DNA from 2 places in the Sporosarcina sp. OR05 genome. Region 2 is predicted to be linked to the other one. Evidence: riboswitches for the same ligand, from Rfam matches in the RefSeq annotation. Region 2 holds a riboswitch; the other holds the start of a gene.
What was found. A riboswitch is a leader RNA that binds a small molecule or an ion and turns the genes downstream of it on or off. The one in region 2 is predicted to bind S-adenosylmethionine.

Region 1: it holds a riboswitch for S-adenosylmethionine, as region 2 does, so the genes downstream of both, metA (homoserine O-acetyltransferase MetA) here and metK (methionine adenosyltransferase) in region 2, are expected to answer to the same signal.

The regions. Positions count from the first base shown of each region.
Region 1 covers NZ_JANKJL010000001.1:309,521-317,787, forward strand. Annotated here, with positions in the region: gene NRI27_RS01395 (M23 family metallopeptidase) at 1-589, opposite strand, end outside; gene NRI27_RS01400 (thioredoxin family protein) at 773-1,090, shown strand; gene NRI27_RS01405 (glycerophosphodiester phosphodiesterase) at 1,384-2,106, opposite strand; gene NRI27_RS01410 (AbrB/MazE/SpoVT family DNA-binding domain-containing protein) at 2,253-2,531, opposite strand; gene NRI27_RS01415 (YitT family protein) at 2,730-3,587, shown strand; SAM riboswitch class I at 3,641-3,747, shown strand; gene metA (homoserine O-acetyltransferase MetA) at 3,818-4,726, shown strand; gene NRI27_RS01425 (YetF domain-containing protein) at 4,930-5,640, shown strand; gene NRI27_RS01430 (NAD(P)-dependent malic enzyme) at 5,642-6,838, opposite strand; gene NRI27_RS01435 (TetR/AcrR family transcriptional regulator) at 7,082-7,657, shown strand; gene NRI27_RS01440 (DMT family transporter) at 7,763-8,113, shown strand; gene NRI27_RS01445 (DMT family transporter) at 8,113-8,267, shown strand, end outside.
Region 2 covers NZ_JANKJL010000002.1:21,756-30,022, forward strand. Annotated here, with positions in the region: gene pckA (phosphoenolpyruvate carboxykinase (ATP)) at 500-2,086, opposite strand; SAM riboswitch class I at 2,260-2,375, shown strand; gene metK (methionine adenosyltransferase) at 2,696-3,901, shown strand; gene NRI27_RS04360 (gamma carbonic anhydrase) at 4,214-4,726, opposite strand; gene NRI27_RS04365 (alpha/beta hydrolase) at 4,835-5,623, shown strand; gene NRI27_RS04370 (histidine phosphatase family protein) at 5,648-6,223, shown strand; gene lepB (signal peptidase I) at 6,378-6,905, shown strand; gene NRI27_RS04380 (nucleoside/nucleotide kinase family protein) at 6,906-7,463, shown strand; gene NRI27_RS04385 (GNAT family N-acetyltransferase) at 7,484-8,026, shown strand; gene NRI27_RS04390 (hypothetical protein) at 8,084-8,267, shown strand, end outside.

The sequences.
Region 1 (8,267 bases), on a different contig from region 2:
ACCCCCATGTACTTCGATAACTGTAATGATGAGCTTTTGGGATAGGAAAGGTGTGTTCATCCAGTTCGACTGTTCCAAAATGCTTGTACAACTTGGCAATCGTCAGTACTTGGTTAACAGTTGCTTCTTTTTTGTAATAATGCCATAACGCTGCTTTGTAATCCTCTTCACGTGGACCATACAAAGCGAGATGATTAGCCATCGTCACAAGAATATCAGCTGGGTTTTGCAAATCGGCAAGGCCGTCTTCATCTCCATCATCTCCGTTTCCACCGAAGAAAGCAATGGAATCCAGAACAGTATCTGAAGCTTCAGGATTTAACATGCCAACCCAGTACGGAGTAGGATATTGAATGGAAATCGGACCTTGCATTTTTTCTAGGTCCGGACGCACTTGTTGGATATTTCGTTCATATTGATCAATCGCGGCTAAATAATACCAAGGGACAAGCTCGCTTGAAAACTGATAATAATACTTCATCCGTTCTTCAATTGTTGCTTCCTCGGTTTGTATGTTTGCAGCCATCGTTTTCACAAAAGGAAATGCAGTGAGTAACAAAAAGCAAAACGGAATGCTCATTAAGTGAATACGCAAATGGGATTCCTCCTTTATTCACTTTATAGCTTTCCCGAAGTGACGTTTTTCATGAGGAATTTGGATTGTTAGATGGTGGAGAAATGTGAATGTTCTTCTCAAAGGAAGTGTTACGGTAGATCGTGTAGTTGTGCTATACTCAACAAGAGAATGGACCTACAGAAGGAGATGGATAGGATGGAAAAATTAACGTCAGTTGAGCAGTTTGAACAATTAAAAAATGAGGAACGCACAGTTTTCATGTTTTCAGCAGATTGGTGCCCTGATTGCCGAATCATCGAACCGCTTCTCCCTGGAATTGAAGCAGATTATCCTGAATACCAATTCATCTATGTCGATCGCGATGAATTCATAGATATTTGCCAGCAACTCGACATTTTTGGCATACCAAGCTTCGTTGCTTTCCATAGTGGAGAAGAGGCAGGTCGTTTTGTCAGCAAAGACCGCAAATCGAGAGAAGAAATTGAAGCCTTTTTAAACGAATTAGGAAACTAACGCCAATTTTTGATGTGTTAACTAATGAAAAGGTGGAAATATGGCTATTCATTTCCATCTTTTCTTTATTGTAAGAATCGCGTAAGTAGAAAATGTCTACTTGCATCAGATCGTTTTCAGCACCTACATACTCAATTGCCAGACTCACGTATCATCTCCTGTTCCCAAAGCGACCCTCCAGTATACAATAAAGACAACCCCAAGCCCGAAGCCAAGTCTTAACTCCCGCTCGAATGAATAAACCGCAACAAGCCAACCGATAACGGGACTTGTTGCGGTTCATTTCGTTCAGATTATTGCTCCGCAAATAATGTATACATTTTTTCAGGATAATCTGTGAAAATTGCTTGCACACCTACTTGTTGCATGTACTTTGCATACTGTTCATCATTCACTGTAAACGTCCTTACTGGAATTCCACTTTCGAAAACTTCTCGCATGGAAGGACGAACAGCAGCTGGAAAAAGGATATGTAAGTCATCTGCTGGGACGCTTCGTATATAGTTGACAGGGTTCACGAGTACTTCCATGAACAACGTTGCGGTTCTAATAGCTGGTGCAAGTTGTTTGCTTAATTGAATAGCACCATGGTCAAACGACGAAAGGATGACGCGAGCTGTCAACTGATATTCTTCAATTAGTTCAATTACTTGTTGAACCATTCCATCATAGGGAAAGATGTCCGACTTCAATTCAATATTTATCACGTGTTCTGTCGATTGAAAGACTTCAAGCACTTCTCGTAATGTAGGAATGGTCGTTCCTTTAAATTCGGGAGCGAACCAGCTTCCGAAATCGAATGTGCGCAATTCTTCTAAAGTGAGGTCTTTTACATAGCCCTTACCATTTGATGTTCGATTAATCTTTTCATCATGGATGACAACCAATTCATGATCTGCTGTCATATGAACGTCAAATTCCACTCCATGAATTGGTAGGGAAGCTGCTTCTTTAAATGCGGGGATTGTATTTTCGGGAAATGTCCCGGAAGCTCCTCTGTGGGCAAAAATGTCCATTGTATTTTCCTCCGACGCTACAGTCGAGTAGCAAGTGTAATATAGATAAAGATTTCAAAGCATCTAAATGGTTGTTCGTTTATGCAATTGAGAAAGGGCGGCGGTTAGTCCGCAGCCCGCTTAGTATGCATGTAGTCTGTGTTGAATCAGTTCCAATTATTGTTGTTTTCAATTTCCTTCTTGAGAAGTTCCGCACCTCTTGGACTGATGAACATGCCATTAGACAAACGTTTATTCTCAGAAGTGATATCACCAGTTACAATACACGCCTCATCGACAACATATTTTCGTAGAATAATCATATCGTCGTCTACAAAAATTTCCATCGGTGCACCTTTCTCCAATTGTAAGGTGCTTCTAAGTTCTTTTGGAATCACAATTCTTCCAAGATGATCAACTTTCCGTACGATACCTAAACTACGCATAATATCCTCCCTGACTTCGTGATAGTTATTATACCAGTATGGATGAGTATACCAGTAAAATAGAAAAAATACAAAAATATGAATATACTTTCTTATCTTTACTTACTTCTACTATTCCACATCTGGAAACTTTAAAACTATTCTATACATCGATTTCTGTTAAAATAGGAAACGTTGTAAAGAAAGGAGAACGATTGTATGTCTGTTTTATTGAAGAAATCGGTGTTTTTTGATTATGTTCAAATTATTATTGGGGCGACTTTTGTCGGCCTTGCATTTAATATATTTTTGTTGCCATCTCGTATTGCAGCGGGTGGGATTTCTGGGGTAAGTACGATATTGTACGAGCTATTCAACTATAATCCGGCTGTCGTCCAATGGATCATTAATATCCCACTAATTGTACTTGGACTTGTGCTTGCAGGAAAAGAATTTAGTGTGAAAACGATTGTTGGTACGTTTTTTGTCCCGTTTGTCATCTTTTTAACGCATGATATTAACTTGTCCGTTGACAACCCTCTACTCAGTTCTATTTATGGTGGCATCATGCTTGGTATTGGGTTAGGAATTGTGTACCGTGGGAATGGCTCGACTGGCGGCACCGCTTTAATTGCACAATTGTTGAAAAAGTATACAGGCATTTCAAGCGGTTTCTCACAATTGATTGTCGATGGAATTGTCGTTGTCACTTCAGCATTTGTATTTAATTTTGAACTCGCTTTATACGCACTCATGGCCATTTATGTTACAAGCAAGGTGATTGACTTCGTGCAATTGCAAACTTCCCCGACGAAGTTAGTGCTCATTATTACCGAACATGAAGATAAAATCCAAGCGGTCATTCAAAATGAGATCGACCGTGGTTTGACGAAAGTAAAATCAACAGGTGGGTTTTCAAACAATGACAAGACGATGATTTTCTGTGTAGTGGAACAATCAGAAGCCGTTTATTTGAAAAAGTTGTTACAAACTGCTGAACCGAGCGCTTTTGTCATATTCCTGAATGCTTCTGAAATTTTGGGGACAGGCTTTTCGAGAGCGAAAGTAAGACTGTAAGAAATAAGTATACAATTCTGTATAAAATGATATAATGGACAACAAAAGAATAATTCTTATCAAGAGAAGCTGAGGGATTTGGCCCGATGAAGCTTCAGCAACCTCTGCTTTTGCAAAAAGGTGCTACCTCCAACAAGATGTTAATCTTGAGAGATAAGAGCGGAGACCGTTAAAAATCCTCGTTCCTATCTTAGGAATGAGGATTTTTCACATGAATAGGAGGAATTTACATGCCGATTAATATACCTGAACAATTGCCAGCAAGAGAAATGTTGAAAGAAGAAAAAATATTTGTGATGGATGAAGGGAGAGCTACTTCTCAAGATATCCGTCCATTAAACATCATCATTCTCAATTTAATGCCTGAAAAAGAGAAAACTGAACTGCAACTATTGCGGTTATTAGGAAACACACCCTTACAAGTAAATGTATCTTTTTTGAACACCGCTACATATGAATCGAAAAACGTCAGTAAAACGCATTTAGATGCATTTTATACAACATTTGAGCATGTGAAAAATCGCCGCTATGACGGTCTAATTATTACGGGTGCACCAATTGAGCATCTTGCATTCGAAGACGTAACGTATTGGGATGAACTGCAACAAATCATGGATTGGTCCAACACGAATGTCACATCCGTTTTGCACATATGTTGGGGCGCTCAAGCAGCTCTTTATCACCATTATGGCATTAATAAATTTGAACTCCCCAAGAAGTTGTCGGGTGTATATGAACATACATTGACGGATCCGACGGTAGAGCTTGCGCGTGGCTTCAACGATTTGTTCACCGCTCCTCATTCTCGTTACACATCCGTATCAATTGAAGAAATTGAGCAGGACAATCGCCTTCAATTGTTGGCTATATCTGAAGAAGCGGGAGCTTTCATCATACTTTCGAAAGATGGCAAACATATTATGGTGACAGGGCATTTGGAGTATGATGCATGTACGCTTGGTGAAGAGTATGCGCGTGATATTGCAAAAGGCATTGCAATCGATGTTCCGGAAAATTATTTCCCGCACGATGATCCAACGAAGCAACCGTTGAATACATGGCGCTCGCATACGCATTTGTTGTTCTCCAACTGGCTGAACTATTATGTGTATCAAGAGACACCATTTGAATGGAAATAAAAGTAAAGCTAGCATTGGCACATGTTGCTGATGCTGGCTTTTTTGGCTTCAATGCGTTTTTCGAGTCAATAAAAACAGCATTCAAATTAAGTTAAAAGCTTTCAAATTTCTCTACAACTTGCATTCCTATTCGATTACGTATTTCTCTTCTGAATAAGTCCCTCTTTCTGCTGCAAACTAGTGTACAGAGGAGGTAAGAGAACATGGAATTAGAAGGGTTACTGGAATTGAAGTTTTGGGAAATGCTTTTGCGGACGACAACTGCTTTTATCATCTTGCTCATTCTTGCAAGGATTATGGGGAAGAAACAAATCTCACAATTGACGTTTTTCCATTATGTGACGGGTATTACGATTGGATCGATTGCTGCCGAGATATCCGTTAATTCGGAAACGCATTTTTATAATGGCAGTATATCCTTAATTTGGTGGGCTTTATTGACGGTTTTTGTGAACTTCTTAACAATCAAATCAAAGAATTTACGAAAGTTGTTAGATGATCAGCCAACAATCCTTATTTTAAAGGGGAAAATAAGTGAACAAGGCATGAAGAAAGCCCGTTTCACATTAAACGACCTAAATATGATGCTTCGAGAACAAGGCATTTTTACTGTGACCGATGTTAACTATGCGATACTTGAAACGAATGGGGAACTGAGTGTATTAAAAAAAGCGAGCCAGGAGCCAGCCACACGAAAAGATGTGAATGCTCCTAGCCCTGAACCAAAATATCTTCCGACTGAGATTATTTCTGATGGGAAGTTAATGAAAGAAAACTTAACCGAACTTCATTTGACGGAAGAATGGGTGTATCTCCAGTTGAAGAAAAAGGGTATTGGCAATGTTGAACAAGTTTTTTATGCTGAAATACTGGGCGATGGCACACTCCATGTCGATGAGCGAACCGGTCAATAAATTACGCAGTCGGCGTGACTTGTAACGTGGCAACTCCAGTAGTAATTGCAGCTTCACTAACAGCTTGTGCAACGGCACTTGCGACACGATCATCAAAAGGATCTGGAATAATATAGTCTTCGTGCAAGTCTTTCTCGTCAATTAAAGATGCAATTGCAACGGTCGCTGCCATTTTCATCTGCTCATTAATATCCGTAGCACGTACGTCCAACGCTCCACGGAAAATTCCAGGAAATGCAAGAACGTTATTTACTTGGTTAGGGAAATCAGATCTGCCTGTTGCAATAATCCGTGCACCATATTGTTTAGCGCGTGCTGGCATGATTTCAGGATTTGGATTCGCAAGTGCGAAAAGGACTGGCCCTTCATTCATGGAAGCAATCATTTTTTCTGTTAGCAAGTCTGCAACAGAGACACCGATGAAGACATCAGAACCAGCAAGAGCATCCGCCAAACTGCCTTTAACAGCAGTTGGGTTTGTCAGTGCTGCCATCTCATTTTTTATCGGATTCATGCCGTTTGTCCGACCTTCGTAAATTGTTCCTTTTGAATCACATAAAATGATGTCCTTGCACCCGATTGTCAAAAGGTGTTTGACGATTGCAATTCCTGCTGCGCCTGCACCGTTCACGACGATTTTGGCAGTTTTTAAGTCTTTACCTGTCAGTTTGAATGCATTAATCAGTCCCGCTGCAACGACAATTGCGGTTCCATGCTGATCATCATGAAAGACAGGGATTTCACATTCTTGACGTAAACGTTGTTCAATTTCAAAACAACGGGGTGCAGAAATGTCTTCTAAATTGATGCCACCGAATGTTGGGCTCATCAGTTTGACGGTTTGAATAATTTCTTCTACATCTTTTGTTGCGAGGCAAATCGGAAACGCATCCACATCGGCAAAACGTTTAAGTAGAAGCGCTTTGCCTTCCATTACAGGCAATGCAGCTTCTGGTCCGATATCTCCGAGACCTAATACGGCTGTTCCATCTGTAATGACTGCAACGAGATTCCCTTTAATCGTATAATCGTACACAGTTGTTGGTTCTTTTGCGATTTCCAAACAAGGCTCAGCAACGCCAGGGGAATAGGCTAAGCTCAAATCCTTCGTATTGTCTAGGGAGACTTTTGAAACAACTTCCATTTTCCCTTTGTGAAGTCCATGCATCGCTAATGCGGAATGATATTCTTTCGTCATCTAGTTCGCTCCGTTCTATTTGTTTTATGGGTAATTAAAATTATTAACAGCATCAAACAGTAAATGCAAGTGGTGAAAATCTGTTTAATCCAATGATTATGTGAATGATAACGCTTACACGATGATTCGATATATATTTAGTATGTGAAAAAAATATTTTATTAGTAGCACTGGAAATGCATACTATTTATATGATAAAATGAATGACAGTCATTCATATCGTTCGTAAAGGAGGATGAACAAATGGACAAACGTGAGCGAATCGTGTCTGCAGCTATTGAGGTCTTTAGTGAACAGGGGATCGAGAAGACGAAAATTTCGGATATTGTGAAGAGAGCAGGGATCGCCCAAGGAACGTTTTATTTATACTTTCCTTCCAAGTTGTCGCTGATGCCTGCAATTGCAGAAGTGATGGTCGAGAAAACAATGGAGATTGTTCAGGCTAAAGTCTCAAAATCAGCTCCTTTTCCAGTCAGACTCGATCAATTAGTCGATGCAATTTTTGAAGTGAGTGAAGAGTATCACGAAATGCAAGCGCTCATCTATTCCGGTCTCGCATCTACCGAGCATTTAAAAAAATGGGAGACGGTCTATGCACCGTTTTACGAATGGATCAGCGAGAGTTTGGAACAAGCGATAGAAGATCAAGTCATTAGAGATTCTGTTGATCCTGCACGCACTGCAAAATTAGTGATAGGTCTTGTTGAATCAGCTGCGGAACAGATTTACTTGTATGATGCAAACAAAGAGGACGAGGCTGCCGTACAAAAAAGAGAGGTCAAGCAGTTTTTACGTTTTGCTTTGTCCATACATGACTAATCGCACAGCTGGAGAGCGATTTCTTCCGTTCTCCAGCAGGGTGAAATTTTATCGTTTGTTATTAAATGAATGACAGTCAGTCATAATGTAACGGAGGAAATCGAAATGAATAAATCATGGCTTTATGTAGCATTGACCAGTTTCTTTGAATTGGTCTGGATTTTTGGATTTAACGTAGCAAGTGAATGGTGGCATTGGCTACCGATCGTGTTTTTTATTTTTGTTGATTTTCATTATTTGGCGAAGGCTTGTGAAAATTTACCGACGGGTACGGTGTATGCCATCTTTGCTGCCGTTGGAACTGTCGGGACGGCGCTAATGGATGTTTTCTTCTTTGGAGAAAGTTTAAGTGCCGGTAAAATATTTTTCATGTTTATTTTAGTTGTCGGGGTTGTCGGGTTGAAACTTGCGGATGACTTGGAAGATAAGAAAGCGAAGAAAGGGATTGTTCAGTAATGGGTTGGTTTTTTGTTTTATTAGCGGCAGCGTGTGAATTTGCTGGTGTTGTCGGTTTAAATAAATATAACGAGCAAAAAAGCTTTCAAAATGTGTTGTTATTTGGAGGAGGATTTGGCGCAGCATTTGCGTTTCTTTACATGTCATTCAACTA
Region 2 (8,267 bases):
GCTTATCTAGTTATATTTATAAAATTATGTTAACTTTACCCTATTGTCCATCACAAAACAATATGTATTCAAAGACACAGGCTTGTTTATTGGCTATTTTTAAATAAGAATTCCATCGACTTGGCATCAGTTAAAAATTCAACAGCAGTAAAAAAGCTTCAGAATCCACCATATGAAAATTTCAAAGAACTATTTCAACAGCTCGTCAGTAAATGGAACCTTGCATACAGACGAACAAAAGTGTTGAAACGCGAAATAGCAAACCGTGCTGATGAGATCGCGAATAAGAGAGATGAAACTAGCAGGATGTAAAGATAGAAACAGGGATTAGAATTGTATATCGGTTTACAAAGATACAGTGGATATTCTTAGCGTGAATGGGGTCCCCTGAACAAATCTACGTTAAATACTAGTTTTACAACTAGTTGAGTTGAGAAATACACTATAACAAACAAAAAATCCAAGGCTCGCAATGAGCACTTGGATTTTTCGGTATTTATTAAGCAGTTGGTCCACCTTTAAGCGTGATTTCTTCTGAAACGTGACCGAACTTCTTGAAGTTTTCACGGAACAAGTCCGCAAGTTCGTTTGCTTTTTCGTCGTATGCTGCTGGATCAGCCCAAGCGTTGCGCGGGTTCAACACTTCTGTTGGAACACCTTCGATTGCTTTTGGCATAGCCAAACCGAATACTTCGTTGATTTCGTATTCAACGTCATTCAATTCACCTGCGATTGCAGCGCGAACCATTGTACGTGTGTGTTTTAACGACATACGTTGTCCGACGCCGTAAACGCCACCTGTCCAGCCTGTATTGACGAGGAATACTTGTGCATCGTGTTTGTCAATTTTCTTTCCTAGCATTTCAGCATACACAGTTGCTGGCAATGGTAGGAAAGGAGATCCGAAACAAGTTGAGAATGTCGCTTCTGGTGATGTGACACCACGCTCTGTTCCTGCAAGTTTGGACGTGAAGCCACTTAGGAAGTGGTACATCGCTTGCTCTTTCGTCAATTTAGAGATTGGAGGCAATACGCCGAATGCGTCCGCAGTCAAGAATACGATTGCTTTCGGATGACCAGCGACAGAAGGTGTCACGATGTTTTCAATGTTGTGGATCGGATATGCCGCACGTGTGTTTTCAGTCAATGAATTATCGTCATAGTCCGGTACTCGTGTTTCTTCGTCTACCACTACGTTCTCTAAAACTGAACCAAATTGGATTGCACCAAAGATTTCAGGTTCTTTTTCTTGTGATAAATTGATACATTTCGCGTAACATCCACCTTCGATATTGAATACGCCATTATCTGACCAACCGTGCTCATCATCACCGATCAATTTACGGTGAGCATCTGCTGATAGGGTAGTTTTACCAGTACCTGATAATCCAAAGAATAAAGCTACGTCGCCTTCTTCTCCAACGTTTGCGGAGCAATGCATTGGAAGAATTCCTTGTTCAGGAAGCAAGTAGTTCATAACAGAGAAAATAGATTTTTTCATTTCTCCAGCATATTCTGTGCCACCAATTAACACAATTCGCTTCTCAAGTGATACAATGATAAATGTTTCGGATTTTGTGCCGTCAACAGCAGGATCTGCTTTGAAAGATGGAGCAGCAAGAATCGTAAATTGTGCTTCGTGTGTTTTCAACTCTTCCGCAGTTGGGCGGATGAATAGATTGTGGACAAACAAGTTTTGCCACGCGTATTCATTAATCACTTGAAGTGACAATTGAGAGTCTTTATCTGCACCTGCAAAGCCTTTGAATACGAACAATTCGTCTTTCGTTTTCAAGTGATTTAGTACTTTCGTATATAGGGAATCGAAAATTTCAGATGAGATCGGGCGATTCACTTTGCCCCAATCGATTTTATCTTTTGTTGAAGCTTCTTCTACAATATATTTATCTTCTGGTGAACGGCCAGTGTACTTTCCAGTTTTTGCAGTAATTGCGCCATCTGATGAAAGTTTCGCTTCTCCGCGAGCAGTCGCCTTTTCAACCAATTCCGCCACTGAAGGCTGTACATTGACGTTGTTGCCTGAGAGCAACTCGTTTAGTCCATTTTCAATTTTCGCTGAGATCATAGTATCTTACCGTCCTTTGCATGTAATCCCATCGTGTGGGTTTCATCACATTTCCGTAAATAGTATAACACATTTAGAATAATAATCTATACTAATTAAAAACTCAAGCACTAAACTCAGAAAAGATTTGACAAAATCCAATCTTTTTCGTAGCATAGGTAAATGAACGGATACTCTTATCCCGAGCTGGCGGAGGGACAGGCCCTATGAAGCCCGGCAACCTGCGCGGACATTGTCTGCGAAAAGGTGCCAAACCTGGAGCAAGGTACGATTCCTTGGACGATAAGAGTGAAAGGTGCTGCTTTTGAAATCATGCCTTTCCTCATGTATTTACGTGAGCGAAGGGCTTTTTATATTTATTTAGCTTTATGTCAATGATTGTAGAGGGAGAGACGTGTAAGACGGTCAACGAACCTCTAGCTGGCGTTTGAAATGCCTACTAAATAAATATAAGCCTACGGCGGAAGTCAAAATTTGCCGAGGCCTAATCGATTTTATATGCCCTTAATCCTTGTGTATGTTGACGTCGACTCTCTTCAGGCGTGGAACAAAACTGGGACAAATAGAGTACCGTATCAATATTTGCAAGCTGTTAAGGAGGAAATTACATTGACTAATCGCCGTTTGTTTACATCAGAATCGGTAACTGAAGGACATCCTGACAAAATGTGTGACCAAATCTCGGATGCCATTTTGGATGCAATCCTTGAAGAAGACCCGAATGCACGTGTTGCGTGTGAAACGACCATTACAACTGGTCTCGTGCTCGTCATTGGGGAAATTACTACAACAACGTATGTGGATATTCCAAAAGTTGTTCGTGATACTGTGAAGGAAATTGGGTACACGCGTGCTAAATTTGGTTTCGATTGGGAGACATCTTCCGTCTTGACATCGATCGATGAACAGTCACCGGATATTGCAGCAAGTGTCGACCAAGCACTTGAAGCGCGTGAAGGAACAATGACAGATGAGGAACTTGAAGCAATTGGAGCTGGGGACCAAGGATTAATGTTCGGTTTTGCGTGTAATGAAACACCTGAACTCATGCCGTTGCCAATTAGTTTATCCCATAAACTTTCACGTAGACTAGCGTACGTGCGTAAAGAAGAAATTCTTTCCTATTTACGTCCGGACGGTAAAACGCAAGTGACCGTTGAGTATGACGAAAACGACAAACCAGTTCGCATCGATACAATTGTTATCTCAACACAACATCACCCGGATACGCCACTTGCACAAATACAAAAAGAAATAAAAGAGCATGTTATTCTGCCAGTCGTCCCTGCGGAATTGTTAGATGATGAAACAAAATACTTCATTAATCCATCTGGCCGTTTCGTTATCGGTGGACCTCAAGGGGACGCTGGTCTAACAGGACGGAAAATCATCGTTGATACGTATGGCGGTTACGCCCGTCATGGTGGCGGTGCATTTTCAGGGAAAGACGCGACAAAAGTGGACCGCTCTGCATCTTACGCGGCACGCTATGTGGCAAAAAATATCGTAGCAGCAGGATTGGCTGAACGTTGTGAAGTGCAACTCGCATATGCAATTGGTGTTGCTAAGCCAGTATCCATTTCCATCGATACATTCGGCACAGGAAAAGTCGCTGAAAGCAAGCTCGTTGAAATTGTTCGAGAATTGTTCGACCTTCGTCCAGCAGGCATCATTAAAATGCTTGACCTTCGTCGTCCAATCTACAAACAAACAGCTGCTTATGGACATTTTGGGCGTACGGATATCGAATTGCCATGGGAACAAACAGATAAAGCGGCTGCGTTAGTGGAAAAAGCTGGCGTTGTCACGCAATAAGTATCTACAAACCGGGAAGCATCCTTGCTTCTCGGTTTTTTTGGCTACAGTGGACACCGTAATAGTAGGAAACTATTCCATTAGCAAAGCGTCTAAATCTATAAGTCGGAGGAGGGTGAGGGGTGTAGTTGGCTTTGAGCATTTTATTATTATTGGTCATTGGCGGGATAGCACTAGTTAGCATAGCAGCGATTATCATCCTATTAGTAGCAGTTAAGAAATAAAGGTGCAGCTCGAGTGAGCAGCACCTGTTTCAGTCTTAAATGGTATTTTAATGTTACAAGCTATCACAATTCGTCTCTAACGACCCGTTTACTTTTGCATTTGCTTATATATTTGCCCTTTTTCGATGTAACTGTTGACAACGCGTTCCATTTCTTTGCGATCCTCTTCATTTAAATCGCGGACAACTTTGGCAGGAGACCCTAATGCAAGGCAACCAGGTGGGATTTTCTTACCCGGAGGAACAAGCGCTCCTGCGCCGATGAAGGCACCTTCACCAATTTCAGCACCATCGAGAATAATGGAACCCATTCCAATGAGCGCTCCTTTTCGAATAATACAGCTATGTAATAATGCTTTATGGCCAACTGTTACATCGTCTTCAATGAGTAGTGTCTTCCCTGGACTTTGATGAAGACAACTGAGGTCTTGAATGCTAACTCGTTCACCAATAATTGTTGGCGCAACATCACCACGAATGACCGTATTAAACCAAATCGAACTGTTTGCGCCAATCGTGACATCCCCAGTAATTGTCGCGTATTCTGCCACATAGACAGAAGGATCGATTTGTGGTGACTTTCCATTGTATGGATAAATCATCAACATCTCCTCTTTCCTTAAAATCGTGTATAATTTATCGTATCATAAATCCTTTCCGTACAGAAAGGGAATCTCTTTCTTGTAGCGAAAGGAACGGAGGTGAGACGCATGTGGAAATGGGAAGCGGAAGGACAGCCAAAAGCAGTCGTCGTCATTGTCCATAGTGCATATGAACATCATAGGAGGTATGCATGGCTCATTCAAAAGCTGCGTAATGGCGGTTTTCATGTTGTCACGACTGACTTGCCTGGACATGGTGCCGAAAGTGGAAGAAAGACGCATGATGAATCGTTTGCTTCTTACATAGAGCACATTAAGAAATTAATAGAAGTAGCATTGCAAGACAATTTGCCTCTTTTTGTAGTAGGGCATGGTCTCGGTGCAACATTGGTTATGGACATTTTGCAAAAAGAAAAACTGGAATGTGCGGGCGTAATCCTCAGTTCTCCATGGCTAGCACTGTCCCATCAACCCCCGAGACTTTCAGGGATGTTAACAAAGTTGTCGAGCTCCATGAAAGTGAAGCATGACGTGACGATTGAATTGTTGACGCGCAACTATGATATGTATGTCGAGTTTCAAAACGATAGGCATTATAGTTCCACAGTTGTTGCTTCTTGGTATCGTGAGCTACAAGCGATGATGAAGTCTATTAATATTCATGAGGACACGATCTTTAACGTCCCCGTCTTACTGCAAACAGGCGGCAATGACAAACTTACAGAAACGGCGTTTGCTAAGAAATGGTTACTAAAACAACAACTAACCGAGTTTCAATATAAACAATGGAAGCATCTCTACCATGATTTGTATCAAGAGCCTGAACGGGAAGAAGTTTACTTGTACACCGAATCGTTCATGAATAATGTTCTCCGTTCACTCGGCTATATCGTGTAGTACAATGACATGAGGGGGATTCGAATGACAATTATTGGATTTGTAAGACATGGTGTAACAGCTTGGAATAAGGAAGGAAGGGCCCAAGGGAGCTCTGATATCCCGTTAGACGAAGAGGGATTTGAGATGGCAGCGCGTGTTGCTGATCGTTTGGCGGATGAACAATGGGACGTCATCTATTCAAGCCAGCAACTCCGAGCAAAGCAAACTGCTGAAGTCATTGCGCAAAAAATGGGGAATGTGGACGTTCGGATTGATCCTCGCCTCCGTGAAGTGGGAGGCGGAAAGATTGAAGGGACGACAGAAGCAGAACGGATTGAAAAGTGGGGAGAAGGCTGGAGACAACTCGATATGGGCTTTGAACCTGCCGAATTAATTCTTGCAAGAGGTACGGAATGCTTAACGGAAATCCAACAACAACACAAAGGAAAAAGAGTGTTAGTTGTTAGTCATGGCAGTTTCATAAAGCGAATGATCCAAGCACTTGTCCCTGATCCTGCCTATGAAAAAAGTTTAGCGAATACATCACTAACGGTAATTGAACTAGCGGATGATAAAAACCGATGTGAACTGTTCAATTGTACAAAACATTTATCGTAATTAATTGACTGTTAGACAAGCAAGAGACACGCGTCAACGGGTCCTTGGTCAATGCTCATGCTAAAAAGAGAGCAAGTTGTTTCATCGATAAACATAGAATAAGAGAACGAACCGATACGTTTTCCAACGACGTATTGGAATGGGAGGCTTTTCATTGAAAACAGAAACGAAAAAAGAAGTTTGGTCCTGGATTAAATCCATCGTCATTGCATGTGTACTTGTTTTTGTCATCCGACAATTCCTCTTTGCACCCGTCCTCGTGTCAGGTCAATCAATGGAACCGACTTTTGAATCGGAAAACCGAGTTGTCATCTCCAAGATCCACAAACTCGATCATTTTGATCTGATCGTCTTCCATGCACCTGGTTCAAAGGAAGACTATATTAAGCGCGTCATTGGACTACCAGGCGATACAGTTGTCATGAAAGATGACAAACTCTTCATTAATGGAAAAGAATATGAAGAGACGTATGTCCAAGCGAACAAAGAACGGATTTTCGAAAATCAGAAACTGACTGAGGACTTTGAAGTTACCGTGCCGGAAGGACAATTGTTTGTATTAGGGGATAACCGACGAAATAGTACAGATAGTAGAACAATAGGTTGTATCGATGAAAGTGCAGTCGTTGGAAAAGTAGGCTTTAGGTTTTATCCATTTAATTCAATCGGGATTCCGAAATAAGTGAAAACGACCATTATTGGAGTGGATGGATTAGGCGGGTCAGGAAAAACGACTTTTTCGAAAAGGTTGCAACAAACATTTAAGAGAGCGTACTTGTTTCACTTGGATGATTTTATACACCCGCGAAAAATTCGTTACGACGAAAAATACGAAGAATGGGAAGCTTACTACCACGCTCAGTGGCGGTATGACTATTTGTTGCAAACACTCATCCGTCCTCTGTTTGACGGTGAACCGATTGACCAAATCATCCAATTTTATCATAAAGAAACCGATACGTACGATTTAAAAAGAATACAAATTCCGGTAGGGTCAACGGTTATTCTTGAAGGCGTATTTCTTCAACGTGCCACACTTCGATCCTATTTTTCGCATGTGTACTATATCGATGTTAATAAAGAAACCCGACTAGCGCGTGTTCTTGACCGAGATGGCTATATAGGTGACAAAGCGGCTATTCTTGCAAAATATGAAAATAGGTATTTTCCAGCAGAAGAACAGTATGTAAAGGAATACAATCCAATCAAGCTTGCACATACAGTCATTACCCATTCGTAGTAAATCGGAGGTAGTTGCAGATGACATTCCCTGAATTGACGACAGAGCGGCTTCAATTAGTTGAAGTGAAGGTAGAACATGCACCAGCCTTATTCAAAAATTTTTCCAACCAGAAACTACTTCAATATTATGGTAGCGAGCCGATGACAGAAGTTGGTCAAGCAGAAAAACTGGTGCATCATTTCAACTCAAGCTATGAAGCAAAACGAGGAATACGCTGGGCAATCCTATTGAAGGATGAGCAACATTTCGTTGGAACGATTGGATTAAATCTTTTGTCGATGGGCATGAAACGGGCAGAAATCGGTTATGAAATCCATCCGGGCTATTGGCGTAGTGGAATTACATCTGAAGCACTACAAGCAGTATTGACCTATTCTTTTAAAGAATTAGGCCTACATCGAATGGGTGCTGTCACGTTTTTAGAAAATAGTGCTTCCATTGGTCTTTTAGAGAAATTCGGGTTTCAAAAAGAAGGGATCCTCCGTAGCTATTTAAGGCAAGGCGGGAAGTCGTATGATGCCCAACTTTTCCTTGTTGCATACGGAATGGACTTGTCATGAGTAAATCTTCTTCTTTCGGGTATTCTGAATAAGACTACTCATGAAGGAGTGATGACCATGACAAAACAGGACAAACACAACAAGCAAACAGGTCAAACCGACACGAACCGAGCAGAGTTTACAGAGACCGAGTATACAGACGAACAACGAAGAACGAATGAAGTGGCGTCGACTGCGTACCAAGGTAGCAAGAAGGAAAAAGTGGATATCCAAAACGATCGCCTTGAATCAGGTGGCTTTT